Linked DNA regions of Aureimonas sp. SA4125. The protein of the gene in region 3 interacts with the protein of the main gene of each other region in a pairwise test. Links are inferred from orthologs where the notes say so. Each region holds a gene or a part of one and is shown on either strand. Other genes may lie near its edges. The genes, in order: ybgC, Sa4125_RS18725 and secA.

Region 1 (9,940 bases), 3.0 Mb from region 3 along the record:
GCGACCATATTCGCGCGCAAAGACCAGCATCTGCGTTCCGGCAACGCTTGCGCCGCCGAGCGTCGCCGCGACAGGGCGTCCGATGCCGCCTTGAAGCCTTTCGAGCAGGCGCGCCGTCGCGCCATGGGCTGGCGGATAGTCGCCGGCGCCGACGACGCGCAGGACGCGACCGACGAGGTCGATCGCCGTCTCGCCGCCGATATCGGCAAGTGCGCTGCGATCGAGACGGAGCGTTCCGAGCGGGCAAAGAGAGAACTGCCCACTCGCCTGCAGGCGGGCCAAAGCCGCGGCGAGCCGTTGGTCGGCCGCATCGCGCGTCGCGGCATGACCGGCAATCGCCTGGAGGACGGCGGCCCGGTCGAAACCCCTCTCGGCAAGGACATGGCGCAGGCGGGCACGGTCGAAGCGGGGATCGCGATTGCTCGGATCGTCGACGGGGTCGAGGCCGCACACGGCAGCCTTCAGCGCCGCGCCGGGGATATCGAGAAAGGGGCGCAGCAGGACGAGCCCCGGCGCCAGGGCGCGCTCAGCCCGCATTCCGGCAAGACCGCGATTGCCGGCCTGCCTGGCGGCGGCCAGAAAATGCGTCTCGATCTGGTCGTCCTGGTGATGGCCGGTCATGACCGCCGCGGCACCCACTTCCCGCGCGGCCTCGGCAAGAAGCGCATATCGTCCCGCGCGCGCCCTGCCCTGGAGATTTCCCCCAGGATTGGCACCGGTCCAGCGGCGAACGAGGTGGGGGAGACCGAGGTCGGCCGCGGCCTTTCCGACGGCCAGGGCTTCCGCCGACGATTCTGGGCGAAGGGCGTGATCGATCGTGACGACGTGGAAGGCGAGATCGGCTCGGCGGGCGCCGAGGGTCGCGGCTGCCCGCATCAGCGCCAGCGAGTCCGGCCCGCCGGAAACGGCAAGAACGACCCCCTGCGGTCCCGGGCCCAGAAGCGACAGACTTCGCCGCAGAGAGCCGTCGAGGCGGGCGGCGGCGGAGCCAAGCGTCAGCAGTTGCTGGCGGCCGCTTCCGCCTGCAGCTTCTTCTTCACGTTGGCGCTCATCTGCGGATAGCGCTTGGCGACTTCCTTGAAGGTGACGCAGGCCGTGTCGCGGTTGTCGAGCTTGGCGAGCGACATGCCGAGCTTCAGCATCATCTCCGGCGCCTTCGGGCTCTTCGGGTGGGTCTTCTGCGCGGTCAGGAAGACCTCGGCGGCATCGGTGTATTTCGCCTGCTGGAACAGACTTTCGCCGAGCCAGTACTGGGCATCCGGGGCATCCGCCGCATCGGGATAGGTGTCGGCATACTGGCGGAAGGCGTTCTCGGCGAGATTGTAGTCGCCGGCGAGCATGTAATTGTAGGCAAGGCCGTAGAGTTCGCCCTCGCTGCCGGGCTTGATCGAGGCGACGGTGGTCGACCCGGCCGCCGGTGCCGCCGGAGGCGTTGCCCCCGATGTGCCAAGGCCGGTGGTGTCGAGACCCCCGCTGAGGAGACCGCCGATCTCGTCGCCGCTGCCGGCGGTGGGCGCGGAGGTCGAGGCCACCGTGTCGGAAGCGGCCGGAGCAGTGGAGGGCAGTCCAGCGGTGGCGGTGGGTGCCGCGGCAGGGGCCGGTGCGGCCTCGGTCCTCTTTTCGCCTTTTCCTTCCAAATCCTGGAAACGGAACTCGTTGTCCTCCTGCGTCTTGCGCAGCTGTTCCTGCAGCTGCAGCACCTGGAAGGACAGTTCCTCGAGCTTGCCGTTCAGCCGGCGGTTGTCCTCTTCCAGCTGGTTGATGCGCTGCACCGGATCGCTCGCCTGGGCGTAAAGCACCGGTGCGTCGACGCGTGCGGCAGGGGCGGCTGGAGCTGCGCGATGGGGCGCGGACATCGTGCCGAAGTCGAGGGGCAGCTTCAGGGCGTGGGCCGGAAGGGCGGCCGTCATCAGGACCGCCGCAGTCGCCATGAAGCGGGTCAGGGTCAGCATCGTCATGGGCAATTCGTCCTCTCTCGTCCGCCACCGAGGGCCTCTGCGCCCTCTCCTTACGCGGGCGGACGCTCGCAGGCCAGCATGGGCAATGCAGTGCGGCCAAAGTGTGCCCCGTTGCATTCCTGCCGCAGATCCCTGCTGCAGATCCCTGCTGCAGATCCCTGCTGCAGATCCGGCACGCGATATTGAGCCCCGGCAAACGAAAGCGGCCCCGAAGGGCCGCCGGCATCATTCGATGAGGAGCGTGGTTAAGCCGGTCAGCTGCCGGCGCCGTTGAGGACGGTGACGGCGCGGCGGTTCTGCGACCAGCAGGAGATGTCGTCGCAGACGGCGACCGGACGTTCCTTGCCGTAGGAGATGGTGCGCATGCGGGCCGCTGCGACGCCCTGACGGGTGAGGAAATCGCGGGTTGCCGAAGCGCGGCGCGCGCCGAGCGCAAGGTTGTACTCGCGGGTTCCGCGCTCGTCGGCATGGCCCTCGACGGTGATCGAATACTGCGAATACTGGTTCAGCCAGCGCGCCTGGGCCGTCAGGGTCTGCTGCGCATCGGCGCGGACGACCGAGGAGTCGGTGTCGAAGAAGATGCGGTCGCCGACATTGACGGTGAAGTCCTGGCTGGTGCCCGGTGCGGCAGAACCACCGACGCCGCCGGCGCCACCCAAGCCACCGTTGGCGCCGTTGAGGCCGAGGCCGTTCGCGTTGTCCGGCAGGCCGCCGTTCTTCTTGGCGCAACCGGCCAGGGCGAGGGCCGCCATCAGGGCGAGTGCGATGCGGCTATGGGCCAATACGGCGATCCGGCTCATGGCCAGCTCCTTCAAATCAGATGAATTCGTGTTGGAAGACGTTTACCCTAATCGACCTTAAAGCGAAGTAAACGCTCGGAAACCATCGCTGATGCAGCACGAGGCCAGGGCAATGGCTGGACAGGGTTTGAGTCGAGACGAAGGCGGTTCTCGTGGGGACCGCCTCCGTCGTCTGGGATGCCGTTTTTCCCTGCCGGGTTGTTGCAGCGGGGCAACGCCGTCCTGGGATCTCCAGATCCCTGCGGCTACTCGCGCGAGGGCGACCAGGCAGGGTCGGACGCGTATCCGGGCGTCGTCACCTTCTGCTCGTTGCGGCCGGTGAGGTCGATCGAATAGAGCTGCGGTCCGGTGCCGCCCTGTGGATCACGGAAGAACATCAGCACCCGCCCGTTCGGCGCCCATGTCGGGCCCTCGTTGTGAAAGCCGGAGGTGAGAATGCGCTCGCCCGAGCCATCCGGGCGCATGACGCCGATCTGGAACTGGCCGCCGGTCTGCTTGGTGAAGGCGATGAGGTCGCCGCGCGGCGACCAGACGGGGGTCGAGTAGGAGCCGTCGCCGAAGGAGACGCGCTGCTGGCCCCCGCCGTCGGCGCCCATGATGTAGAGCTGCGGCCGGCCGCCGCGATCGCTTTCGAACACGATGCGGGCGCCGTCGGGCGAGAAGGACGGCGAGGTATCGATGGCCGTGGTCGAGGTCAGCCGGGTCGTGGCGCGCGACCGCAGGTCCATGGCGTAGAGATTGGCGTTGCCGTCCTGCTGCAGGCTCATCACCACCTTCTGCCCGTCCGGCGAGAAGCGCGGCGCGAACGTCATGCCGGGAAAGTTGCCGACGACCTCGCGCTGGCCGGTCTCGAGCTGCAGGAGATAGACCCGCGGCTCCGACTTGCCGAAGGACATGTAGGTGATTTCCTGGCGGCTCGGCGAAAAGCGCGGGGTCAGGACGAGGTCGCTGCCGTCGGAGAGGTAGTTCACGTTGGCGCCGTCCTGGTCCATGATCGCCAGACGCTTGACGCGCTGCGTCTTCGGTCCGCTTTCCGAGACGAAGACGACGCGCGTGTCGAAATAGCCCTTCTCGCCCGTCAGCCGCTCGTAGATCGCGTCGGCGATGATGTGCGCGACGCGGCGCCAGTTGTCGGGCGTCGTGTAGAACTGCTGGCCGTCGAGCTGCGTGCCGGCGAAGGTGTCCCAGAGCCGGAACTCGACGCGCAGGCGGCCGTCGGCCTCCGGCGTGACCTTGCCGGTGACGATCGCCTGGGCGTTGATGACGGTCCAGTCGGCAAAGCGCGGCGCGACGTCGGGGCCCAGATCCTTCTGGATGAAGGCGGCGGGGTCGATCGGGGCAAACAGGCCGGACCGCTTCAGGTCGGCATTGACGACCTGCATGATCTGCGCGCCGACCTGACCCTTGGCCTGGAACTGGTTGATGGCGATCGGCAGGGGATCGACGTTGCCGCTGGTGATGTCGATGTTGATCGCCGCCTGGGCCGGCATCAACGTGCCGCCGATCAGGAGTGCGATGGCGGCCAGCGCCGCCTTGAAGTCAAATTTCATGTCGGGACCTTCGTTGCATTCGGGACGCTGGCGGCGTGGCGGGCCTTGCCCGAGCCGCTCCGGCCGTCCGTGGCTCGCCGCGGCGATGGATCGGAAAAATCAGTACATGGCGCTGGGGTCGAAATTGAGGGTCGTGTCCTCCCAGCCCCCGGCATACATCTCCGCCGGAAGGTTGAAGGGCGCGCAACGCCTGATGGCGCGCACCGCAGCCTCCGCCGCGATGCGGGCGGCGCCCGAGCCACCGCCGCCGGCGACGATGTCCGGCGCGCCGACGATGGCGCCCGAGGGATCGAACTGGATGCGGATCGAGACCTTCATCTCGTCGCCTTCGGTGCCGCCGCCCGGCACCGAATAGCAACGCCGCATCTGCTCGTTGAGAAGCCCCTGGATCTCGCCGAGCTGGCTGCGCGACAGTTTCGTGCCCGTCGTCCGCTCGCTGCCGAGCGAAGCCTGCTGGTTGGACCGTTTGGCGCCGCCACCGGCGGCCTTCTGCTTGTTGATCGCGGCAGCCGCCATCGCCTCGAAATCGGACGGCGCGTCGGAATCGCTGTCGGCCGCCGCGTCGGCGTCGCGCGCCTTGGAAGGCTTGGCCGGAGCGGGTTTCTCCGCGGCCGGCTTGGCGTCGGCGGCCTTCGCCTCGGCGACCTTGACGGGCGCCGGCGGCTTCGGCTTCGCCTGCGGCACCGGAACATGCGCGGGGGCCGGATCTGGCTTCGGCTCCGGATCGGGCTTCGGCTCGTCGTCCTTGGCGGCGGCGATCATCTCGGCCAGCGGGTCGATCTCGGGCGTGGTTTCCGTCGGTGTCTCGGTCTTGACCGGAACCGGCTCAGGCGTCGGCGCCGGTGGCGGCGTTTCGGCAACCTTCGGCGGCTCGGGCGTCGGCTCCGGCGGCGGCGGCGTCTCGGCGACCTTCGGCGCCTCGACCGGCTTGACCTCGGGCCGTGCTGCCGGCTTCGGCGCGCCGGTCTGCGGCGTCTGGTTGTTCGTCTTGTCGGGGGTCGGCGGCGTCTTCAGATCCGCCTCGTTGTCGCCGACGTTTTCCGCCGGCATGGGCAAGGTCTCGGGCCGCTGCGTCGGGGTCGGGGCCGGCGCGTCGGAAATCGGCGCGGTCTTTTCGCCTTTCACGCCCTCGAAGGCGTTCGACATGACGATCTCGACCGGCAGCGCCTCGGCATAGGTCGCGTCGAGAGACGGCGGAGACGACGACGACCACAGCCCCAGGGTAAGGGCTGCGACGTGCAGGACAGCGGAGGTGGCGACACCGGACTTCATCTCAGCCGATCAGCTCGTCGTCTCTTGATCGGTCACGAGACCGATATTGGTGAAGCCTGCGAGCGAGATGCGCGACATCACCTGCATGACCGTGCCGTAGTCGACGGCGCGGTCGGCGCGCACGAAGATGCGCTCCTCGTAGCCGGCCTTGGCGATTTCGGTGAGCTTGGAGACCAGTTCCTCGATCGGATAGGTCTCTTCCTGGATGTAGATCTGCCCATCCGACTTCACCGCGACGGTGATCGGCGTCTTCTCGGCGTTGAGCGCCTTGGCCTGTGTCTTCGGAAGTTCGAGCGGAACGCCGACCGTCAGAAGCGGCGCGGCGACCATGAAGATGATGAGCAGCACCAGCATGACGTCGACCATCGGCGTCACGTTGATCTCGCTCATCAGTGCCCGCTTACGGCTCCTGCGCCGGCGCGAACCGCCCGATGCCGCTCCGCCTGTGGACATGCCCATATCGATCGGCTCCTGAGTTCCGAAGCGGCAGTGCTCCGGTCGGTTTCTGCGGCGCCGGAACGCGGCGTCGTCGTGCGTGTTCGGCTCAGCGGGTCGTGGTGCGCTCGTCGATCTGGCGCGACAGAATGGCGGAGAACTCGTCGGCAAAGGCCTCGAGCCGCATGCCGAGCTTGCCGGCATCGGCAGACAGCTTGTTGTAGGCGATGACCGCGGGGATGGCGGCCACGAGGCCGATCGCCGTGGCGAGCAGCGCCTCGGCGATACCCGGCGCGACGACGGCAAGGTTCGTCTGCTTGGAGGCGGCGATCGCCTGGAACGACGTCATGATGCCGACCACCGTACCGAACAAGCCGATGAAGGGCGCGGCCGAGCCGATGGTGGCGAGGAAGCCGAGGCGCGATTCCAGCCCGTCCATCTCGCGGGCCAGCGTCACATCGAGCGCCTTTTCGATGCGGGTGTGCAGGCCGATCGGCGAGCGGGCCCCCTTCTCGAAGGATTTTTTCCATTCCCGCATCGCGGCGACGAAGAGCGCGCCCATGCCCGTCGTCTTCTTCTCGGAGAGCGTGTGATAGAGCTCCTCGAGCGACTGGCCGGACCAGAAATTGTTTTCGAAGGTGTTCAGCTGCCGGCGGAAACTTCCAAAGCGCATCGACTTGTCGATGATGATCGCCCAGGTCCAGACGGACGCGCCAAGCAGGCCCAGCATGACAGCCTTGACGATGAAGCCGGCCTGCCAGAAAAGATGCCAGAGCGAGACCGTCGCTTCGGGTGCCGCAAGAGCGCTCTGGGCGATCTCGTTCATTTGCTAGACCCTCGAAATCTCAAAGCCCGGTTGCCGGGCAGGCTGTTCGCACACGCAACAGGGAAATGCTCGATCATCCCCGTCGGGGCGATCGAACCGCCTTCGCGCTCTTAATGCTCTGTGCTGCCGATGACCCGACCGTTCTACACAATTTGAATCAAGCGAAAGAATGGCATGCGTCACCGGCAGTCCCGGGCCCCTGCATTCAAACAGCATTAACCTTAAGCAATCGTTGACGTGAATGCTGCACTGCCGTTGCGGGAGTGGCGGACCTGGCGATTCAGGGAGAGGCGGCGGGACGGGCGAGGATCGCCGAGACGGCTTCCGGCATCCGGCGCGGGCGACCATCCGGCGAGATCACGGCGACCTTCACCTTCGCCTCGATCAGGACGTCGTCGCCGCGAAGGATGCGCTGGGTGAGGATGATCCGGGCGCCGCCGAGAAGCTCGGTGCGGGTCTCGACGCGAAGCACGTCGTCGATCCGGGCCGGGCGCAGGAACTCGATCGACATCTGGCGCACGGCGAAGGCCATCGGCTCGCCGTAGGCACCCTCCGCCAGGGCGCGATGCCCGATCCCCTTCAGGCGGAGGAAATCGGTGCGACCGCGCTCGAGGAAGTGCAGATAGCGGGCGTGATAGACGACACCGGAGAAGTCCGTGTCCTCGAAATAGACCCGCACGTCGAGACAGTGGCCGTCATCGGTGAGCCAGCCGGAAAGTTCGGTGTTCATGGCGTTCCGGTAAGGCATCGAAGCGGCGTTGTCATCGTCTGGAGCCCGCGGATGCGGCGATCGGGGCTGTCATCCCCGTGTAACAGTCAGCTGTTTAGGAAGGCTCCCCAATCCTTTTCGAGAGCTCCGATGATCGCCAAGACCGCCTCGCTCGCTGCCCTGCTGCTCGCATCGACCGCGCTGGCCGCGTCCGCCGCGCCGATGTTCAACCGCGTGGCCTCCTTTGCGGTCGCCGAGAACATTCCGGCCGACAAGGACCAGAAGTCGACGTCGTCATCTGAGATCATCACCGCGACGCCGGACGGCATGACGCTCATCTACAGCGACAGCCCGCTCGGCGGCATCGGTTTCGTCGACATCGCCGACCCGAAAGCCCCCAAGGCCGGTGGCTTCCTCTCGCTCGACGGCGAGCCGACCTCGGTAACGGTCGTCGGGACAAAGGCGCTCGTCGGCGTCAACACTTCCCAGTCCAAGACGGAGCCTTCCGGGAAGCTCGCCATCGTCGACATCGCGACGAAGACCGTGGAGGCCACCTGTGATCTCGGCGGCCAGCCCGATTCCGTCGCCGCCTCGAAGGAGGGCACGCTTGTCGCCGTCGCCATCGAGAACGAGCGTGACGAGGATCTCAACGATGGCGCGATCCCGCAGCTGCCCGCCGGCGATGTCGTTATTTTCGACCTGAAGGATGGCGTCGCCGATTGCGGCAGCCTGAAGCGCGTGGACGTCACCAAACTTTCCGACGTCGCGCCGACCGATCCAGAGCCGGAATTCATTGCCTTCAACGACCGGAACGAAATCGTTCTGTCGCTGCAGGAGAACAACGCCTTCGTCGTGATCGACGGCAACACCGCGAAAGTCACCGGCCACTTCTCCGCCGGCTCCGTCGACCTCGACAAGATCGACACGGTCTCCGACGGCAAGTTCGATTTCACCGGCAGCCAGAAGGGTCGGCTTCGCGAGCCCGACGCCGCCAAGTGGCTCGACGACAACCGCTTCGTCGCCGCGAACGAAGGCGACTACGAGGGCGGCTCGCGCTCCTTCACCATCTGGAACAAGGATGGCACCGTGCTCTACGAGAGCGGCGCGTCGCTCGAAAAGGCGGCCGTCATGGCCGGCCACTATCCGGACAAGCGCTCGCGGGCCAAGGGCATCGAGCCGGAGGGCCTGGAAGTCGGCAAGTTCGGCGAGGATACGCTGATCTTCGTCCTCGCCGAGCGAGCTTCGCTGGTCGCCGTCTACAAGGATACCGGCGCCGAGCCCGAACTCCTGCAACTGCTGCCGTCGGGCGTCTCGCCGGAAGGCGGGATCGCGATCCCCTCGCGCAACCTCTTCGTCAGCGCCAACGAGGCGGACCTTGGCGAGGACGGCGGCGCGCGCTCGCATGTCATGATCTACGAGAGGTCGGAAGGGCCGGCGGCCTATCCGCAGATCGTCTCGACCGAAGTCGATGGCCAGCCGATCGGCTGGGGCGCCCTTTCCGGCCTTGCCGCCGACCCCGAGACGGCCGGCACGCTCTACGCCGTCAGCGACAGCTTCTATCGCTCGCAGCCGGCGATCTTCACCATCGACGCGACGAAGCGGCCGGCCGAGATCACCAAGGCGCTTCCCGTCACCCGCGACGGTACCGCGGCGCAGAAGCTCGACATCGAGGGCATCACGCCCGATGGCGACGGCGGTTTCTGGCTGGCATCGGAGGGCGACGCCGCCAAGCTGACGCCGCATGCGCTCTACCGTGTGAACGCCAAGGGCGAGATCAAGGAAGAGATCGCCTTCCCGGCCGAGCTTCTGGCCGGCGAGACGCGTTTCGGCGCGGAAGGCATCGCCAAGATCGGCGACGTGCTCTGGGTCGCCATGCAGCGCGAATGGAAGGACGACCCGAAGGGGACGGCCAAGCTCCTCTCCTACGACATCAAGGCCAAGGAATGGGGCGCCGTTCGCTATCCCCTGGAGCAGACCGAAAGCGGCTGGGTCGGCCTGTCCGAGATCACCGTACAGGGTGACAACATCATCCTCGTCGAGCGCGACAACCTCATCGGCGCGGCGGCGAAGCTGAAGAAGCTCTACCGCGTCGCGGTTTCCGAGCTGCAGCCGGCCAAGCTCGGCGGCGACCTGCCGACCGTGAAGAAGGAAGAGGTGCGCGACCTCATGCCGGACCTCAAGAAGAACGGCGGCTACGTCGTCGACAAGGTCGAGGGCTTTGCCATCGACAAGGACGGCACGGGCTATGTCGTCACCGACAATGACGGCGTCGACGACTCCTCGGGCGAGACCATGTTCTTCGCCATCGGCAAGGTCGAGTAGCCGGATTTCTCAAGCCCCTCAGCCTCCGTCGCCACCATCATCAGCGCCCGGCCGAAAGGTCGGGCGTC
Region 2 (10,000 bases), 100 kb from region 3 along the record:
CCCTGGCGGGCGCCGCCGTCGCGCTTCTCACCGGCGTCGTCGGATGGGCCGATGTCGGCGTGGTCTGGGACATCGTCTGGGACGCGACCTTCACCTTCGTCGCGCTCATCGTCATCTCTCTCATCCTCGACGAGGCCGGCTTCTTCTCCTGGGCGGCGCTGCACGTCGCCCGCTGGGGCGGCGGTAACGGCCGAAAACTGTTTCCGCTCGTCGTCCTTCTCGGCGCGGCTATCGCCGCCGTCTTCGCCAATGACGGCGCGGCGCTTCTCCTCACGCCGATCGTCCTCGCGATCCTTCTCCGGCTGAACTTTCCGCCTGCCGGCGCGCTCGCCTTCGTGGTCGCCTGCGGCTTCGTGGCCGACACGACGTCGCTTCCGCTGGTGGTGTCGAACCTCGTGAACATCGTGACCGCGAACTATTTCGACGTCTCCTTCGGCCGCTATGCCGCGGTCATGGTTCCGGTGAATTTCGTTTCGCTTGCCGCCACGCTTATCGTCCTGTGGGCCTATTTCCGGCGCGACATTCCGGCAAGCTACGACCTGTCGACGCTGGAGACCCCGGCGCATGCGATCAAGGACGCGCAGGTTTTCCGCGCCGCCTTGCCCCTGCTCGGGCTCCTCCTCGTCGCCTACTTCGTCACCGGCCCGCTCGGCGTGCCCATTTCCTTCGTGACGGGTGCCGCCGCTCTCGTCCTCATGGCCATCGCCGGGCGCTGGCTGTCCGGCGGAAACGGCGCCGTCGTTCCGCTGACCAAGGTGCTGCGCGAGGCGCCCTGGCAGATCGTGCTGTTCTCCATCGGCATGTATCTGGTGGTCTACGGCCTCGGAAATGCCGGCCTTACCGACATAGCCGCCGGCCTTCTCGTCTGGCTGGGTGCGCAGGGGACGTTCGTGGCCACCATCGGCAGCGGCTTCGCCGTGGCCGTGCTCGCCTCGGTCATGAACAACCTCCCGGCCACCCTCGTCGGCGCGCTCGCCATCGACCGCGCGACCCTCGATCCGCTGACGCAGGAGCTGATGGTCTATGCCAACGTCATCGGCAACGATCTCGGTCCGAAGTTTACGCCGATCGGCTCGCTGGCGACCCTCCTCTGGCTTCACGTCCTCGCCGGCAAGGGCCAGACCATCACCTGGGGCCAGTACATGAAGGTGGGGCTCGTCATCACCCCGCCGGTCCTGCTCGCGACGCTCGTCGCTCTGTGGCTCTGGCTCCCGGTCGTCTCATGAGCGGGCCGCTGCGCGACGTCGTCGTCATCGGGGCCGGACAGGCGGGCCTGGCGATCGCCTATTACCTGCGCCGGGCAAAGCTCGACTTCGTCCTCCTCGACGCCGAGCCCAGCGCGGGCGGCGCCTGGCGCCACGGCTGGGATTCGCTTCGGCTGTTCTCGCCGGCGGGCTACAGCTCGCTGCCGGGATGGCCGATGCCGGAACCGACGACCCCCGGCAATCCGACGCGGGACGACGTGATCGCCTACCTCGCCGCCTACGAGGCACGCTACGCCCTTCCGATCGAACGTTGCGTCCGGGTGCGATCCGTCGAGGCCGGGTCTGACGGCCTGGTGGTCTCATCGAACGAGCGGCGGTGGAACACCCGCATCGTGGTCAGCGCGACAGGCACGCTGGAAGCCCCCTTTTTCCCGCCCTATCCGGGACAGGCTGAATTCAACGGCGAGCAGCTCCATTCCGCCGACTACCGTTCTCCCGATCGCTTTCGCGGCAAGACCGTCCTCGTCGTTGGCGGCGGCAATTCGGGCGCGCAGATCCTGGCGGAAGTGTCCCTCGTCGCCGACGCGATCTGGGTCACGCCCGAGCCGCCCCTCTTTTTGCCCGACGACGTCGATGGCCGGGTCCTCTTCGAACGCGCCACGGAGCGTTTCCGGGCCGCCCGCGAGGGACGCGAACCGTCCACGGGCGAGGGCGGGCTCGGCAACGTGGTGATGGTACCTCCCGTGCAGGCGGCGCGCGCGCGCGGCGTGCTCCACGCCGTGCGGCCCTTCGCCCGGTTCACCCCGGACGGCGTGGTCTGGCGCGATGGCACGCGGACGGCGGTGGACGCGGTCATCTGGTGCACCGGCTTCCGGCCCAATCTCGATCACCTCCGCCCGCTCGGGATCGTCGGTGACGACGGCCGCGTGGCGACGAACGGGGCCCGATCGGTGGCCGATCCTCGTGTCTGGCTGCTTGGCTATGGTGACTGGACGGGTCCGGCCTCCGCAACCCTCATCGGCGTTTCCCGGACCGCGCGCGACGTCGGCGGCACCATCGCAGCCGAACTCGCGGCCTGAACCAGCATACGGCAGGCGCCGCTCGGCGCACCGTCTCGCCGGCACCCTTCGAGCGTGATGCGAACGTCACCCCGCCGATCGACGTGTTCTAGCCGCGCAGCGTTTCGGCCAGGGGACGCCGATGCAGCAGAGCGGCGGGCAGGAGCGCGACGAGCCCGCCGACGGCAACCACGAGGGCGGCGAGGATCAGCTCGGGTTTGCCGAGGGTCGGGGTCATGGCGATGCCGGTCTCGCGGGTGATGACGATCGACAGGATCTGGGCCAGGCCGTAGCCGATGAGGATGCCGATGACGGAACCGATCGCGATCATCGCCGTCACGCCGGTCCAGACGACGGCGAAGATGTACCAACGCGAGGCGCCGAGTGCCCTCAGGACCGCCAGGCGCTCGGTCTGGAGCTGGATGAGCGCCATCAGGCCGGCGAGGATGGCGGCGACGACGAGGAGTTGCGTCGTGAAGGTCAGTATGTCCATCACCGACCGCATGTCGCCGAGAACGGCATAGAGTTGCACGAGCACCTCGGCCGGGAAGAAGGCCGTCGTCACTTCCGACCGGTAGGCGCTCCTCAGGCCATAGGCCGACGGCACCGTATCGGGCGATAGGACGACGGCCGGAACGCCCGGGAGGAAGGCCGAGTCGAAGGGCGGGCCGATCCGCGTCTCTCCCGGCGGATGCCCCGTCGGCAGGCCGTGGACACGCCAGTTCTGCTCGACGGGAACGACGATGGCGGTGTCCCAGGGCGTGCCCGTCCGAGCCATGCGGCCGACGACCATCAGCCGTGAATCGTGCGGCCCCTCGGCGGCCGCGCCATGGCCGTGCGCGGGCCGAAGCGTCGCGCCCATCGGATAGGGCGAGGCAAAGCCGACGACCGCCTCCGTCTCCGCCGCAAAGGACCGGCCCTCGGCGAGGGGGCCCGAGAGCCTGTCGACGAAGGCGGCGGTCGTGCCGACGACGGAGAAGCCGGCGACCGAATCGCCGAAGGCGATCGGGGCGGCGAGCGTCGCCTTGGGCTCGGCGAGCAGTCTTGCCACGGTCTCCGGGGCCAGAAGCTCCACGGCCGAGGGCTGGAGGTAGACGACATTCATCAAAATGTCCGTCTGGCTTCCCGGTGCCGCGACGATCAGGTCGAAGCGATCGGCGGCCCTGGCGCTGCCCTGCCGCAGCGCGCGCTCCTGCGCTGAGACGGCGACGCCGAGCGCGACCGCGAGCGCGACCAGCCCGATGAAGAGAAGGATGGTCGCGCGGTTGCTGTCGTAGAGGGTCTTGACGATCGGAAACGGGTTCACGGCGCGGGCCTCTGGCGAAGTTGCCCCTGCGCCAGCTCGTGGACGACGTCGGCGACCGCGATCAGCGCGGGGTCGTGCGTGACCGTCACGACTGTCCGCCCCTCGTCATGGGCGAGGGCCCGGAGCAGGGTCGCGACCTCTCGGCCGGAAAGGCTGTCGAGGCTTGCCGTCGGCTCGTCGGCGAGAATGAGGGGCGGGTCGAAGAGGAGAGCCCGCGCGATCGCGACGCGCTGCCTCTCGCCGCGGGAAAAACCCTTCAGCGTCTTGCGGCGCGTGGGAACGCCGAGTCGTTCGAGAAGCTGATCCGCGCGGGCATGGAACGGCCTGGCCGACAGGCGGTCGAACCAGGCGGCGACGACGACGTTGTCGCGCGGGCTGAGCTCGTCGATCAGGTGGAAGCTCTGGAAGACGAGCCCGACCGTGTCGCGCCGCCAGCGGTCGCGGCGGGCCTCCGACAAGGCGGAGATGTCCGCGCCTGCCACGCTGACGCGCCCCGCTTGCGGTCGCACGAGGCCGGACAGGACGCTGAGAAGCGTCGACTTGCCGGAACCCGACGGCCCGGTGATGGCGACGAGGGAGCCGGGCATGGGCGCGAAGGAGACGCTGTCGAGGACGGCGATATCGGTCCCGCCGGAATCGGCATAGCGGACGACGATTCCCTCGGCAGTGAGCTGCGGGGCGGTCATCCGACCCGTTCGAAGTCGGCATTCTGAAGCCGGACGCGGCTGACGAAGCCCATTTCCGGATCCTTCGTCGTCCCGAGCTCGAGCGTGCCGGTGACGCGGATCGGGAAGTTGAAGGGCACGACGCTGATCGGATCCTCGGTGTAGACGACGATGATGTCGCTCGGCCAGTCGGCCTCCGTCTCGCAGAAGGGGCAGACGGACATCGGCATCCGCGTCAGCACGAAGAACCGCGATTCCGCCTTCAGCGGCGGCGCCATGAAGCCGAGCATCTCGATCGTCTGGCCTTCGAGGTCTTTCGCGCGCTGCGAGAACACGGTCTGGCGCTCGTAGAGATCGCCGAACGCGATGGTTGGCACGGCGGCGGGCGCAACGGCCATGGGTCCGGCGGTGCCGACAAGCGCGAGCGAGATGAGGAAGCGGCGTCTGTCGAGCATCTGTCTTGCCTCCGCGAATGTCGAAGCCGCCGGTCAGGGAGACCGGCGGCCCTCGAAGGTCGAGCAGCACCGCAAGCGGGGCCGCCGATCCTCTCCTTGATCGCGCCTTACTGCTTCTTGCCGAGGCCCGAAGCGTGGCTCAGCACGTGGTAGACATAGTTCTGCTCGACCGTGCCGTGGAAGAGGTGCGCATAGGGACCCCAGGCGTAGACGGCGACGTCGTCGCCGGCATGGGTCTCGCTCGACAACGGCACGGTGGCCGGCTGGAGGTAATCCATCGTCGTGGTGTCGACGTCGCTGAGATCGGGGCGCAGGCCAGCGGGCTGCGCCTTCGACTTGTCCTCGTCCTTGCCGACCGGCGGGAAGTAGGCGCCGGGGCCGTTGGCATAGCTCAGGGTCGTGTAGGGCTTGCCGTCGCCGGCCAGCTCCGGCTCGTCGTCGACATTGACGACCTTGCCGAAGATCGGGTTGCCGCGCTTGGGATAGCCGTTGATCGTCATCGTGTGGCCGTGGTCGGCGGTGACGACGAGCAGCGTGTCCTCGCGGTTGGTCTTCTCCAGCACGGCCTTGACCGCGGCGTCGAAGGCGAGCGTGTCTTCCAGGGCGCGCTGGGCGTTGCCGGCATGGTGGGCGTGGTCGATGCGGCCGCCTTCGATCATCAGGACGTAGCCCGTGTCGTTCTGCGCCAGACGGTCGATCGCCATCGTGGTCATCTCGGCCAGCGAGGGTTCGCCCGCGGCGTCCTTGGCCCGGTCGGCCTCGTACTCCATGTGGCTCATGTCGAAGAGGCCGAGCACCTTGGCGCCCGAGGCGACGTCGACGGCGTCGAAGCCCTTCTGGTCGAAGACGAAGACGTTGTTGTTGGACTTGGCGGTCCATTCGGCGGTGAGGTCACGCTTGTCGGTGCGGCGGCCGGTCTTCTCGGCGTCTTCCGGATCGGCCATTTCGGCCGGCATGAAGTAGGCGCGACCGCCGCCCAGGGCGACCTCGAAGCCGTCGCCGGCGGTCCAGTTGACGAGCTGGTCGGCGACGTCCTTGCAGCCGGCGGCCTTGCCCTCTTCCGAAATGTCCTTGTCGCTTTCCCAGTCGCGGACCGGCGTGTGCGCGTAGGACGCGGCCGGGGTGGCGTGGGTGATGCGGGCGGTCGAGACGACGCCGGTCGCCTTGCCGGCGGCCTCGGCCATTTCGAAGATCGAGGTGACCTCGCCGGCGAGGGCGGCCGGGCAATCGCCGACGGCGACCGTCTGGTTGACGCCGATCACGTCGTTGCGCGTCTTGACGCCGGCGAGCATCGCCGTCGCGGTCGGCGCGGAGTCGGACACCTGGCCGTCATGCGAATAGGTCTTGGCCAGCGCCATGAAAGGGAAGGTGTCGACCGCGAGGTTGTTCGACTCGCCGTCGACGCCGCGCTTCTGACCGTCGAGGATGCGGGCGGCCGTGACGGTCGCAACGCTCATCCCGTCGCCGACCATGATGATGACGTTCTTGGCCGTACCCGTGATCGGCTGCATCGCAAGACGCTGGGCGAGGTCGGCCTCAGCGGCGGTGAAATAGCTGTCGCTCGCCTGCGGCAATGCCTCCTGGGCAACAGCGGGAATGCAGGTGACGAGCGCCAGCGAAGTGCCGGCGAGGAGCATCGAAGCGACGCGGCTCATGGAAAACCTCCAACAGGAAAGACGTTCGACCGCCCATTCGGGCCGGCTCGATGGCCTCTTCGTAAGTCACCTGCATGACGGCCGCGTGACGATTCCCCGATGCGCACCGGGCAGGGAGGGCAACCGGCCGGATGCCGCCGACAAACGTCTCGGCTCAGTGTTCATGCCCGGCATGGCTATGCTGCCTGGCATCGATCGCTTCGACCTCGACGGGGATGACGACGTCGCCAGCCCGCTCGAAGGTGAGGATCACCTCCATTTCGCTGCCGACGACGAGAGGCTCCCCGAGGTCGCGCAGTTCCAGGGCCAGCCCCCCCGGATCCAGCTCGATCTCGCCGGGTGGCACGTCGACAGGTCCCGTCGCGGTCGTGGCGACGTCGCCGTCGACGATCGTCAGTCCGACGACCGTCACCGAGCCGGCCCGTGCCGATCTGCCGCCCATCAGGCGATCGGCCGGGCCTGCGTTCTCGATCTCCATGAAGACCAGGGCGTCGCTCCCCGCGTCCGCCGCCCGGGTCCAGGCGTGGACGATCTTCAGGTCGCCGGCGGCGGTCGCGTGCCCGGCGTCTTCGGCACGCGCGCCCGAACAGAGGAGGATTACCGCGAGCGCCGCGCGTGGTGTTCGAAAATTCCTGAGCATGACGGTCCGATCCAGTGGCAAGTCGTTGACACATGCCGCGCCAACATTGCGGTGCTGTGACAGGCCGCCGAGACCACATGCGCTGCAAGGGTTTCAAGTCGCGCCGCGAGGCGGCCGGCCGTCGGCGCCGAGCATGTCCAAGAGGGCCGCGCATGCGGCTTGCCACCTCTGGCGAGATGCCTCGCCTATCGCCTGTCAACGCCCGGTCGTGTCGAAGAGGCCTGCCGATCCCAAGACCTCGGCCAATCGCCTCGGTCTTGCTTTCCTGAAGGGCGCCGTCTGCTTCGCCGCAGACCGACAGAGCCGGTGTTGTTTAGACAGATTCCAATTGTAAGCCAGCTATATTGACTCCTATACTCATGTTTCGTATCCGAAACATGACTGCAAGAATCATGTTATAGGTGTGCGGATGTGCCGGCGAGTTAAGCCTTTGGGCTGGGCAATTTTGTCCGGTGTCGTCGTCACCGGTGCGAGCGCCCAAGACGCGCCGATCGCCCTTGATCCGATCACGCTCTACAGCGAAAGCGATCGCTGCGTGCCGCTCGGATCGAGACGCGAAGAGGGGGACCGGCGCCCTCTTTGCGTGGGCGAAGGCGCGCAGCGCGGCTATGTCGTCGGCGACACGTTCGACCGCGGCCAGCTCGATCGCCTCCCCAGCGGCTCGCAGGCGCAGGATTTCGTCAAGCGGCTGCCCGGCGTGATGACCGGCGGTGCACCGGGCGAAGACAAGGATGCCCGGGTTCTCGGCCTCGACAAGGAATACACCCGCACGTCCATTGACGGGATCGTGCTGCCCGACGGCGGCGAGAAGCGCGAGTTCAACCTCGACAACCTCCCGTCCGGCCTCGTGGAATCCGTCGAGGTCATCCGCGGGCGCCGGGCCGACATGGAAGCCGATGGGCTTGCCGGCCGGATCGAGGTCAAGCTTGCCGACATTCCGGAGACGCCGCGCTGGGAGGCCGAGGGGGCCTTGGGCGGAAGCTCCGACGGACTGCCGCTTTATAGCCTCGGTATTCTTGGCGGCGGGATGTATTCGGAAAGTTTCGGCGCACAGGCAGGCCTGACCCGCGCCCGGAATTCCAACGGCAAGACCAAGGAAAAGCTCTCTGCCACCGGGACGCTCGCCGAGTCCGAGGACGAGGAGAAGTCGATGGAGACGGTCGGCGCTCTCGCCGACTTTCTCTGGCAGAACGATGCCAATGCCTTCCACCTCAAGCCGCTGATCCTCAGCCTCGACGAGGACAAGGACAAGATCAAGAACAAGTTCAAGGCCGACGGATCCGCCAATGGATCGGAGACCGAGATCGAGGAGAAGGAGAAGCGCACCTACGGTCTCAGCGGTTCCTGGCGTCACGACCTTGATGCCTGGGACGGCGCGAGTTTCGAGATTCGCGGCGGGCATTACCGCACGACGGAGACCAGGGACAAGGAAAAGCGCATCTTTGCCGCCAGCGGCGCGGAGGCCACCAACAAGTTCGAGACGGAGACTGAAGACAAGCTCGACCGGATCACTTTCGGTCAGGTCGACATCCTCATGCCCTTCGACCTCGGTGGGGTCCACCATGGTGTGAAGACCGGTGCGCTGCTGCGCGTTCGCGATCGGACCAAGGAAAAGGAAAAATCGGTCGGCGGCGTCGTTCAGGCCCTCGAGGCCAAGGAGGTCTATGCCATCGACGAGACCGTCGGAGCGGGCTACATCCTCGACGACATCAACTTCGGCAACGGGTTTTCCATGGCCCCGGGCGTTCGCGTCGAGGCGAGCGAGCTCGATGCCGCCATTGCCGACGGGACCTCGGCGGGCGGCAGCGTCGTCGACATCCTGCCTTCGCTTCCGGTCCATTTCCAGGCGACGGATGCATGGTCGATCGACGCCGGCGTCGCGCGCCTCGTCAACCGGCCGAAGTTCGACAATCTGATCCCGCAGAACTCCGACACGCTGCTCGGCAATCCGGACCTCGATCCCGAGCGGGCCTGGGCCTTCGACGGCTCGGTCACCTACCGGACGCAGGACCTCGAACTGTCGCTCGGTGTCTTCCACCGGGAGATCGAGGATCTGATGGAGACGGTCGACACGGGGACGCGCAACGACGACGGCGATCAGATCTACCAGTATCAGAACGTCGGCGACGGCTGGACGAACGGCGTGATCCTCAGCCAGCGCGCCAACCTCGCCGCTCTCGACGTGCCCGCTCTCAGCGGCTTCGTCATTTTCTCGACACAGACCTTCGCGCGCAGCGAAGTCACCGAGGCCGACGGAACGAAGCGCCGGTTCAAGGAGCAGGCGCCCTTCTTCGGCGATCTCGCCCTGCAATGGAGCGACCCGACCGAGAGGATCTCGCTGTCTGCCGGTCTCGGCTACTTCTCGGAAATCGACTCCGGCGGCGACAGCGCAAGCGACAGCCGCGATGCGGAACTCACTCTCGACCTCGCTGCCAATGCCCGCATCAACGAGACCTACGAGGTCTACGGCCTCGCCAAGAACGTCACGGCGACCGAGCGGGTGAACCGCAAGGCGGACGGCACGATCGACATCCAGGAAGGGGTGCAAAGCTATTTCGCCGGCATTCGGGCGAAGTTCTGAATGGCGACCCCTTGTCTTATCCGGACGGGATGCTCAGCGATGGCCCCGCCATGAGGGTCACGGGATTGATCGGCATGGCTGGACCTTCAGCCGTTCAACGCAGCGCCCGCACGCCCCGGGCAACGCTCCTGCGCGAACTGGCGGCGCTGATGCTCGCCCATCCCTGGCTTCTCGCACTGACGGTCCTGCCGAACATCATCTCGCCCGCCGTCGCGCCCGTTCAGGCATGGCTGGCGAAGGAAGTGCTGCAGGAAATCTCGCAGAACGAACGTCTGTTCAGCCTCGTCGAGCTTCTCGCCTACGCTCCCTATGCGATCGCGGTTTTCGTCGGTCTGACCTTGCTGCACATCGTCGAGAAGGTCACCAACCGGATGTATGACGATCGTCTCCTGATCGACGTGCAGCGCCGCTGGTTCGAGATCCGCGGCGAGGACT
Region 3 (10,340 bases):
GTACGCGCCCCCATCGCCCGCGTGTGGCGCAGAGCCGCCGTGACGATGCCGCGGCCGATGCCGCGTTGCCGCCGGTCAGCGGACACCGCGACATCGAGGACGCCGGCAAGGTCGTTGTCCCGGATCGCCAGGGCGACGGCGACCGGTCGGGCTCCCTCCTCGAGCAGAAAGAGCGCCGAGGGCGGCCGGATCAATTCGAGGATCTCGGTCAGTCCCTCCCGCAGCTCGGCCGGCCGCTCGTGTACGACCAGACTGGCTTCGATGTAGCGATGGACGTCGCCGATCGGCGTGAGCTCGGACACGACGTCGGGGTCGCAATCCGTCAGGTCGAGACCGGCAAGATCTGCCGAGAAGACGATGGATTCGCCGAAGGACGACCAGCCGAGATCGTCGAGATGCTGGACAAGCTGCGGCGGCGCCAGCGGCGACTGGCGAAACAGAAAGGGCCGACCAAAGGACTTGAACCGCGCGGCCGCACGCTCGACCCTTGCCGGAATGTCGAGATGGTCGGATCGGTCGAGCGGGTTGACCGAGTTCAGGCGCTTGGCGGGAAAACCCGCGGTCAGCCTGACCGCCCAGGTCCCGTCGAACTCCGTCTGGCTCGCGGGCCAGGCGCGAAAGCCTGCGGCCTCCAGCCGCCGGACGACGGCGAGCTGCGTCAGGTTCTCAGCTTCGATAGTCGCCATTGATCTCGACATAGTCCTTCGTCAGGTCGCAGCTGTAGACGGTCCAGCGCCCGCTGCCGAGACCGAGGGCGACATGGATCGGCACTTCCTGCCCCTTCATCACGGCCGCGGCCGAAGCTTCGCTGTAGTCCGGATCGCGCTCGCCGTTCAGCGCCACGCGAACCCCGCCGAAGGAGATCGTCAGCCGGTCGCGGTCGGCGGGCTCGCCGGCCTTGCCGACGGCCATCACGACGCGGCCCCAGTTGGCGTCCTCGCCGGCGACGGCGGTCTTGACCAGCGGCGAATTGGCGATCGACAGCGCGATGCGCTTGGCCGAGGCGTCGCTGACGGCGCCCTCCACCGTCACCTGGATCTCGTGCCGGGCGCCCTCGCCGTCCCGCGCCACCTGGCGGGCGAGATCGAGGAGCATGCCGGCGAGCGCCGAGCGGAAATCCTCCAGCCTGATATCGGCAGGATCGGAAATCTCCGGGCACCCGCGGGAAGCGGCAGCGCCGGTCGCGATGAGAAGCAGCGTGTCTGAGGTCGAGGTGTCGCTGTCGACGGTCACCGAATTGAAGCTCGGCTCGACCGCCTGCGACAGCATGGCCTGGAGCGTCGCCGCCGGCAGCGGCGCATCGGTCGCGAGGAAGGAGAGCATGGTCGCCATATCGGGCGCGATCATGCCGGCGCCCTTGGCGATGCCGTTCAGCGTGACAGTGACGCCGGCGATCTCGACCGCACGGGTTGCGAGCTTCGGATAGGTATCGGTGGTCATGATGGCGTCGGCAGCGTCGCGCCAGCGTGCGCCGGTCGCCTCCTTGGCAAGCCCTTCCAGAAGATGGCTGAACTTGGCGGCGTCGAGTGGCTCGCCGATCACCCCGGTCGAGGCGAGGAAGACCTCGTTCGAGCGGCATCCCACCGCCTCCGCCGCGGCGACCGCGGTCATCGCCGTCGTCTCGCGGCCACGCCGTCCGGTGAAGGCGTTGGCATTGCCGGAATTGACGACGATGGCGCGAACGCTGCCGCCCTTCAGGTTCTCGCGGCAGAGATCGACAGGCGCGGAAGGACATTTCGAGCGGGTGAAGACCCCGGCGATGCTGGCGGGGGCGTCCAGCACCATCATCAGAACATCGGTCCGGCCCTTGTACTTGATGCCCGCCGCGGCGGTCGCGATGCGCAGGCCCTCGATCGCCGGCAGGTTGGCATAGTCGGTCGGTGCCAGCGGCGAGATGCTTGTGCTCATGGAAGTCCCCATCCCAGTGTCATTGAAAAAGGGGCGCGCCATCGCTGGCGCGCCCGTCAGTGTCCGGCGGTGGCTGCTTACTGCGCGGGCGCCGTGGCCGGCGCGGCATCGGCGGGCGCAGCGCCCGCAGGTTCCGCGCCCTCGGCCGGCGGAGCGGAGGCGGCCTTTTCCATCGCCTCGACGGCGGTCTTCATCGCCGGATCGACGTAGACGACCTTCTGTTCCTCGCGCGCCTTCTGCACCAGGACCATGTACTTCTCGCGCATGATGACCTGACGGATCTGCTCCTTCACCGCGTCGAACTCGGGCTGCTTCTGCGGGCGCTTCTCGGTCACCTGGATGATGTGCCAGCCGAACTGCGTCTGCACGGGCTGCTGGGTATACTTGCCGACTTCGAGCGCGTAGGCGGCCGTCTCGAACGGCGGCACCATCTGGCCGGGGCCGAAGAATCCGAGATCGCCGCCCTCGGGACCCGAGGGACCGTTCGACTGCTCGGCGGCGAGCGTCATGAAGTCGGCACCGCCGTCGAGCTTCTTGATGATTGCCTCGGCCTCTTCCTTGGTCTTCACCAGGATGTGGCGGGCATGCAGTTCCTCGACCGGCTTGATCTTGGCGACCTCGGCGTCGTAGCGCGCCTTCAGCTCGTCATCGGTGATGGCGTCGACGCCCTGCTTCTGGAAATAGGCATTGTGCAAAGCGCGCTCACGCAGGAAGGCGATGCGCGCCTCGACGACCTTGTCCTTCGCGATTCCGGCCTTCTCGGCTTCCTGCGCCAGCGACTTGATGTCGATCAGCGCCGAGAGGACGGCGAGTTTGCGCTGCTCGGGCGGCAGCTTGCTGAACTGCTCGCCGAGATCCTGCGCAGCCAGGTCGAGATCGCCTGCCGTGATCGACTGGTCGCCGACCTTGGCGACGACATCGCTATCGGCGGCCAGCGACGGGACGGCCAGCGTCATCAGGGATAGGCCGGTTGCGGCGAGCAGAAGCTTGATGGTCTTGGTCATGAAGGTTCCTCGGGTCATCTCGGGGTAAGAAGCCGGCGCCCGTTGCCAGATCTTCCTGAAAACGGGTTCTGAAAGTCTTGGCTTTGCGGTCTTTTAAGGGCCGGAGCGCGCCTCTCTGCGGCGTTGACATCGCTTTGCCCCCCTCTTATCTCTCTCGCGTCGTCAAAGTCCAGCCGCGCCCCTGTCGCGACCCAGGCAGACAGGGGACGGGCCTTATGCCGGAACGATACGCAAGCCCCTGATCCTGCTGCGCAATTGGCTTCGGCAAGCCGGCATGGCGGCACTGCCTCGTGATCGGTTGGGGCAAGGTCTGGACCGCTTTGCGGCCGCTCGTCGGTAGATCCCTCCACCGGCAAGCGTCTCGATTCATCTTTAGAAAGGCCTGTTCATGGTCAGTCTCGGCGGCATCGCCCGCAAGTTGCTCGGTTCGTCGAACGATCGGGTTGTTCGACGTTTCGAGCCCTTCGTGCGGGAAATCAACGCGCTCGAGGCCTCGCTGGTAGGCTTGAGCGACGAGGCGCTGCGCGGCCGTACCGACGAGTTCCGAGCCCAGATCGCCGCCGGCACCCCGGTCGACAACCTGCTCGTTCCGGCCTTCGCGACAGTGCGCGAAGCCGCCAAGCGGGCTCTCGGCATGCGCCATTTCGACGTCCAGATGATCGGCGGCATGGTCCTGAACCGCAAGTCGATCGCCGAGATGCGGACCGGCGAGGGCAAGACCCTCGTCGCGACCCTACCCGTCTATCTCAACGCGCTTGCCGGCAAGGGCGCGCACGTCGTCACCGTGAACGACTATCTCGCCACGCGCGACGCGGAATGGATGGCCAAGGTCTATCGCTTCCTCGGAATGTCCGTCGGCATCATCACGCACGGCCTCTCGGACGACCAGCGTCGCGCCGCCTATGCCTGTGACATTACCTACGCCACCAACAACGAGCTCGGCTTCGACTACCTGCGCGACAACATGAAGTACGAGCGCGGCCAGATGGTGCAGCGCGGCCATCACTTCGCGATCGTCGACGAGGTCGACTCGATCCTGATCGACGAGGCGCGCACGCCGCTCATCATCTCCGGCCCGCTCGACGACCGATCCGATCTCTACAAGACCATCGACGCCTTCATCCCGCAGCTCGGTCCCGAGGACTACGAGCTCGACGAGAAGCAACGCCAGGTCTCGTTCACCGAGGACGGCACAGAGAAGCTCGAGCGTCTGCTGGAATCGGCGGGCCATCTCGTCGGCGCCTCGCTCTACGACATCGAGAACGTCGCGATCGTCCACCATGTGAACAACGCGCTGAAGGCCCACACGCTGTTCCAGCGCGACAAGGACTACATCGTCCGCAACGACGAGATCGTCATCATCGACGAGTTCACCGGCCGCATGATGCCGGGCCGGCGCTATTCGGAAGGCCTGCACCAGGCGCTGGAAGCCAAGGAGGGCGTCACCGTCCAGCCCGAGAACCAGACGCTCGCCTCGATCACCTTCCAGAACTATTTCCGCATGTACGAGCGTCTTGCCGGCATGACCGGCACGGCGTCGACGGAAGCGGCCGAGTTCGGCGACATCTACGGCCTCGATGTGCTGGAGATCCCGACGAACCTGCCGGTCAAGCGCATCGACGAGGACGACGAGGTCTACCGGACGGCGGACGAGAAGTTCAAGGCGATCGCCAACGAGATCAACGAGGCGGCTGGCCGCGGCCAGCCGGTCCTCGTCGGCACGACCTCGATCGAGAAGTCCGAAATGCTGGCCGAGCGGCTGGCCAAGGGCGGGCTGAAGAATTTTCAGGTGCTGAACGCCCGCTATCACGAGCAGGAGGCCTATATCGTCGCGCAGGCGGGCGTGCCCGGCGCGGTGACGATCGCCACCAACATGGCCGGTCGCGGCACCGACATCCAGCTCGGCGGCAATGCCGACATGCGCATCGAGCACGAACTGAAGGACATGCCGGAGGGCCCGGAGCGGACCGCCGCCGAGGAGGCGATCCGGACCGACATCAAGCGCCTGAAAGATCAGGCGCTGGCTGCCGGCGGCCTCTACGTTCTGGCCACCGAGCGGCACGAGTCGCGGCGCATCGACAACCAGCTGCGCGGCCGCTCCGGCCGTCAGGGCGATCCCGGCCGGTCAAAGTTCTTCCTGTCGCTGCAGGACGACCTGATGCGCATCTTCGGCTCCGAGCGCATGGACACCATGTTGACCCGGCTCGGCCTGAAGGAGGACGAGGCGATCGTCCACCCCTGGATCAACAAGGCGCTGGAGAAGGCGCAGAAGAAGGTCGAGGCGCGCAACTTCGACATCCGCAAGAACCTTCTGAAATACGACGACGTGATGAACGACCAGCGCCGCGTCATCTTCGAGCAGCGGCTCGAACTGATGGATGCGGAAGGGCTGACGGAGACGGTCACCGACATGCGCCAGGCGACCATTGAGGCCGCCGTCGCCCGACATATTCCCGAGCGCGCCTATCCCGAGCAGTGGCAGACCGCCGAGCTGCGCGAGGAGTGCCTGGAGCTTCTCAACCTCGATCTGCCGATCAAGGAATGGGCCGACGAGGAAGGCATCGACGAGACCGTCATCCGCGAACGCATCCTCGACGCCGCGGACGCCATCTTCGCCGAGAAGACCGAGCGTTTCGGGCCGGAGATGATGACCTACATCCAGCGGTCGGTCGTCCTCCAGACCATCGACCTTCTCTGGCGCGAACATCTGGTCAACCTCGATCACCTGCGCTCGGTCGTGGGTTTCCGCGGCTACGCCCAGCGCGACCCGCTGAACGAGTACAAATCGGAGGGCTTCGAGCTCTTCGAGACGATGCTCGGCCATCTGCGCGAGCGCACCACCGCGCAGCTGATGCGCGTCGAGGTCGTGCGGCAGGATGAGCAGCAGCAGTCTCAGGACGATCTGCTGCCGATGATGACGGCGCATCACATCGATGCCACGACCGGCGAGGACGATGCCACCGGCCTGTCCGCCGACAACGAGGATCCAAGCCTCTGGGGTGTCGTCGGTCGCAACGAGCCCTGCCCCTGCGGCTCGGGCAAGAAGTTCAAGCACTGCCACGGCGCTTTCGCCTGAGAGCGGGAGCCGGCAGGCGGCACGTTCAAGGACCGGGGCGGCAGCGTCCCGGTTTTTTATGCGCTGACTGAAGCGTTGCCGCCCTCGGAATGCGGGATGGAGCCGGCAACCGGCCTTGTCCCGCCTCGATCGGCGTCGCTGGCTGGGAAGTGCCGGTGGCGCGGCGCTTTCCGGCGCGGTGCCGGCAACGAAGGACGATTTGAGCGCGACGGCTTCGCTGCGGCGCTCGTCGGCCGAGCACTCCGACGGGGCAAGCCGCGGGAGGAGGTCCGCAGCCCATCCCGCGCCTTGGCGTTCGGTCGGCTCGCCATGACCATGCGAACGGCCGGCCGCCGACGCGGTCCGGCGACGCGCGGCCCGGCCGGGACTACTTCGTGAAGCCGTCGAAAACGGTCGCCTTGCGGGTCTTCAGCGGCTTGCCGAAACGGTCGAAACCTTCGCGGCGGTGCTGCTCGGCGGCATAGGCATCGGCGGTGATCGGCGTGCCGGTCTTGTAGCTGAAGGTCGAGACGGGCGCGAATTCGTGCGGCTTCATCTGCGCAAACAGCCTGTCTTCCTCGGCCTGGTCGGACAGGCGCTTGGCGGCGACCTCGACGGTCTCCTCGACCACCGGGCAGGGCCCTGCCGGCAGGAGGGTCTGGCCGGGCTCCAGCAGGGGATCGAAGACGTAGCGCTTTTCGCAGACGCCGACATTCGGCACACGCTTGGTGAGTTCGAAACGGTCCGACCCCTCCTTCAGCATCTTCCAGAACGCGTAGTGCTCGGACTGGCGATGCCGGGCAAGGTTCTTCGGTGTCATGCGGAAGGGAAAGGCCTGGATCTGGAACGAGCGCTGACCGCCGGCAAAGCTGTCACGGGCGAGCGCGTAGAGTTCCTCGACCTGCCAGTCGTCCATGGCGTAGCACCCGGACGAATTGCACGAGCCGTGGATCATCAGGTTCTGGCCGGTAAAGCCGTGCGAGCGGTCATAGGCGTTGGGATAGCCGATGTTGACGGCGAGATGGTGCTGAGAGCCCGGGTTCAACTGCGACGGCACGACGGTGTAGAAGCCCTCGGGCCCCTGGCGATCGCCTTCGGCCTTCTTGGGCCCGAGCTTTCCGGACCAGGCGCAGATCGAGTAGGTCTTCAGAAGTTCGTACTTGCCGCTCGACTTCTGCTTCCAGACCTCGAGCGCGGATTCTTCCTTGAACAGACGAACCAGGATCGGCGACGTCAGCCCCATGTCCTTGGTCTTCATCACCTTGATGAGGGCAGCGGGAACCGGCGCCTGCGGTCCCATCAGGTCGCCGAAATCGGCGCCCGGCTGACAGGCCGAGACGGCAAACAGGCTGACCGCGAGCGCGGCGGCAGTGATCAGACGTCTGACGAGCATGCCCGTCCCCCTGTTCGGCAGGGGGCTTCAACCCCGCTGCCCCTTGCATCCATCCTGCCCCACGGCCGCACAGACCGCTGGCACCAGCCCGAACCCTGGCAAACCCTTGCTCGGACTCAGACAATTTGTCTCTTGTTTTGACTCCGCGGGCCCTAACGATGCGTTAACATCGCAGCCCCGGCCGCGGAATACGCCCTTCGATCCCACAAGGACGACGCCATTGTGACGAAGGTCGAGCGGTAACGCTAGGTCACGAGCGTGGCGGTTCTGCCACGATCGCCGCAAAAGGGGACGAGCGGCCCTGGCGAACTTACAAATTCCGGCCGATCGCCAGGAACTTTTCGCGGCGTTCGCGCCGCAGCGTCGCGCCATCGCGGGGCGTCAGTTCCGCAAACGCCGCCCGGATGCGCTCTGCCGTGGTGTCGATCGCCACACCGGCATCGCGATGCGCGCCGCCGATCGGCTCGGGCACGATTTCGTCGATGACGCCGAAGCCCTTCAGGTCCTGTGCGGTGATCTTCATCGCCTGGGCAACGTCCTGCGCCCGTGTCGCGTCGCGCCAGAGGATCGAAGCGCCGGCTTCCGGCGAGATGACGCTGTAGATGGCATGCTCCAGCATCAGCACCCGGTTGGCTGCTGCCAGCGCGATGGCACCGCCCGAGCCACCCTCGCCGATGATCACCGACACGAGCGGCACCTTCAGGTTGAGGCAGGCCTCCGTCGAGCGGGCGATCGCCTCGGCCTGGCCGCGCTCCTCGGCGCCGATGCCGGGATAGGCACCGGCCGTGTCGACCAGCGTCAGGACCGGAATGCCGAAACGCTCGGCCATCTCCATGATGCGGACAGCCTTGCGGTAGCCCTCGGGGCGGGCCATGCCGAAATTGTGCTTCAGCCGGGTCTGGGTGTCAGACCCCTTCTCCTGGCCGATGATCGCGATCGACTGCCCGTCCAACCTGCCGAAGCCGGAAATGATGGCGTGGTCCTCGGCGAAGAAGCGGTCGCCGGCCAGCGGCGTGAAGTCGGTGATCATCCGCTCGACATAGTCGAGGCAATGCGGCCGGTCGGCGTGACGGGCGACCTGCGTCTTCTGCCAGGGCGTCAGCTTTCTGTAGAGGTCGAGCAAGGCATCGTGCGACCGCTTCTCGAGCCGCTGGATCTCCTCGGTGACGTCGACGCCATCCTTGTTCTCGCCGATCCCCTTCAGCGCGATGATCTGGCTTTCAAGGTCGGCGACCGGCTTTTCGAAGTCGAGATAGTTGTGCATGAGCGACCGAAGCCGTCCTTTCGACACAGGGAGATCCCCGGCACCTCTCGTGAGGTCAGCGGGGCTTGTCGGCCGCCGGCGGAAGGCGGGTCAGAGTGCGGCGCAAACTGACGATGTGCCCGCGTCTTGTCAAGAAATGCCGTCGACCGCCAGCCGGGCCGCGGTGCGGGGTCAGTCGCGGCTCGTCTCCGACAGCGGGTGATGATCGGTGACGAGGCGGATCAGGCGCTCTTCCAGGACATGGGTATAGATCTGCGTCGTCGAGATGTCGGCATGGCCGAGAAGCTCCTGCACGGCCCGGAGGTCGGCGCCGTTCTGCAGAAGATGACTGGCGAAGGCATGCCGCAGCACGTGCGGAGAAACGCGCGCAGCGGGAATCCCGGCGCGCGCCGCCAATGCCTTGAGGTCGCGGGCAAAGGCCTGGCGGGTCAGATGACCGCTTTCCGACAGAGCCGGAAACAGCCAGGGCTGCTCGGCCGGAGACGGCATGCCGGGCGCTTTCAGCGCCGCAAGCGCCTCTGCGAAACCCGCAAGCGCGTCGCGGGCACGCTCGCCGATCGGCACCATGCGCTCCTTGTCGCCCTTGCCGCGAACGATCACCAGCCGATTCTTCGGCCGGAGCACCGAACGCGGCAGGCTGACGAGTTCCGAGACGCGCAGGCCCGTCGCATAGAGAAGCTCGACGAGGGCATGCAGCCGCCGCGCGCGGGCGAGCGCCGCCCCCGTCACGTCTGGATCGGCCGCCGACGCCGCGGCGGCGTCGATCAGGCGGTCGACCTCGTCCTCGCTCATGATCTTTGGCAGCGGGCGTGCCTTGCGCGCCGTCTCGATCGGCCCGGTCGGATCATCGCCGCGCATGCCCTCGGCGTAGAGGAACTTGTAGAACTGGCGCAGCGAGGACATCCGCCGCGACTGGCTGGAGGCGGCGAAGCCACGCGCGGCGAGATCGGAGACGAAGGCCCGGATGTCGTCGCTCGATGCCGCGGCAAGGCTCGTCCCGCGGGAGCCGAGAAAGTCGCTGCTGTCGTCGAGATCGCGGCGATAGGCGGACAAGGTGTTCTCCGCAGCGCCGCGCTCCACCGCCATCATCTCGATGAAGGTCTCGATGTCGACGCCGTCACGGCTGGCGGGCCGCGCTGCCGGGCTCGGCCTGCCCTTCTCTCCACCCGTCATGGACGCAGCGGCATGATCGGCTCGCCCTCGGCGGGCGGCGGCTGCAACTGGTCGAGCGGCAGGATGATTTCGACCGGATGCTGGGCCGGCTCGACGAAGAAGACGAGCGCGGCCATGGCAGCCAGGATCAGTCCGCAAACGAGAACGAGCGTCGTCAGGAGACGGACAAGCGTTGGCATGACGACAAGGCCATTCTGACTCGAGGACACGGCGGTTCAGGTCCGCTTGAGCGGGACGCATTCGCTCCCCTTCCTTTAAAGAATGCAGCCGGTGGCGCAAGCGCGAAGCCACAACCGGCGCGGCCCCTTCCCGCCTTGACGCCAGCCCCGATTTCCTGTCTCCCAGAACAAAATTCTCCTGGGGGAAGACCACGTAGGACGATGAGGAGCGAAACCCGCCTGGACGATAACCTCGACATCGCCACGCGTCTCGGTGGCCGCTGCATCACGCTGATCGGCCTGATGGGCGCCGGCAAGTCGACGGTCGGCCGGAAACTGTCGCAGATGCTCGCCCTCCCCTTCCACGATACCGACACCGAGATCG

The links.
Region 1: the proteins of secA (region 3) and ybgC interact in binary tests that used the Escherichia coli proteins (3 or more experiments, as listed by UniProt). The link is inferred for Aureimonas sp. SA4125 from one-to-one orthologs.
Region 2: the proteins of secA (region 3) and Sa4125_RS18725 interact in binary tests that used the Escherichia coli proteins (3 or more experiments, as listed by UniProt). The link is inferred for Aureimonas sp. SA4125 from one-to-one orthologs.

What each region holds. Positions count from the first base shown.
Region 1 is NZ_AP025032.1:835,032-844,971, reverse strand. Bases 5,847-8,691 are described here. They hold ybgC (tol-pal system-associated acyl-CoA thioesterase), read right to left. Parts: upstream 7,572-8,691; coding sequence 7,122-7,571; downstream 5,847-7,121. Other genes in these bases: Sa4125_RS03830 (esterase-like activity of phytase family protein), read left to right, coding at 7,701-8,691; tolQ (protein TolQ), read right to left, coding at 6,125-6,832; tolR (protein TolR), read right to left, coding at 5,847-6,039. Outside these bases: Sa4125_RS03875 (hypothetical protein), read right to left, coding at 1-30; Sa4125_RS24130 (hypothetical protein), read left to right, coding at 91-1,062; tol-pal system protein YbgF, read right to left, coding at 996-1,958; peptidoglycan-associated lipoprotein Pal, read right to left, coding at 2,213-2,758; Tol-Pal system beta propeller repeat protein TolB, read right to left, coding at 3,004-4,248; Sa4125_RS03850 (hypothetical protein), read right to left, coding at 4,408-5,580; more of tolR, read right to left, coding at 5,590-5,846; more of Sa4125_RS03830, read left to right, coding at 8,692-9,872.
Region 2 is NZ_AP025032.1:3,943,226-3,953,225, reverse strand. The notes cover bases 4,071-6,975. They hold Sa4125_RS18725 (alkaline phosphatase), read right to left. Parts: upstream 6,345-6,975; coding sequence 4,797-6,344; downstream 4,071-4,796. Other genes in these bases: Sa4125_RS18720 (copper chaperone PCu(A)C), read right to left, coding at 6,499-6,975; Sa4125_RS18730 (hypothetical protein), read right to left, coding at 4,252-4,689; Sa4125_RS18735 (ABC transporter ATP-binding protein), read right to left, coding at 4,071-4,255. In the rest of the region: Sa4125_RS18750 (arsenic transporter), read left to right, coding at 1-1,226; Sa4125_RS18745 (ArsO family NAD(P)H-dependent flavin-containing monooxygenase), read left to right, coding at 1,223-2,284; Sa4125_RS18740 (ABC transporter permease), read right to left, coding at 2,373-3,569; more of Sa4125_RS18735, read right to left, coding at 3,566-4,070; more of Sa4125_RS18720, read right to left, coding at 6,976-6,984; Sa4125_RS18715 (TonB-dependent receptor), read left to right, coding at 7,415-9,565; Sa4125_RS18710 (hypothetical protein), read left to right, coding at 9,640-10,000.
Region 3 is NZ_AP025032.1:3,841,244-3,851,583, forward strand. The notes cover bases 2,944-6,188. They hold secA (preprotein translocase subunit SecA), read left to right. Parts: upstream 2,944-3,300; coding sequence 3,301-5,988; downstream 5,989-6,188. Also shown: Sa4125_RS18210 (GNAT family N-acetyltransferase), read right to left, coding at 1-686; bifunctional glutamate N-acetyltransferase/amino-acid acetyltransferase ArgJ, read right to left, coding at 667-1,908; Sa4125_RS18220 (peptidylprolyl isomerase), read right to left, coding at 1,986-2,912; Sa4125_RS18230 (murein L,D-transpeptidase family protein), read right to left, coding at 6,356-7,360; Sa4125_RS18235 (acetyl-CoA carboxylase carboxyltransferase subunit alpha), read right to left, coding at 7,671-8,624; Sa4125_RS18240 (site-specific tyrosine recombinase XerD), read right to left, coding at 8,796-9,797; Sa4125_RS18245 (hypothetical protein), read right to left, coding at 9,794-9,976; Sa4125_RS18250 (shikimate kinase), read left to right, coding at 10,178-10,340. UniProt on the Escherichia coli protein: Required for protein export, interacts with the SecYEG preprotein conducting channel.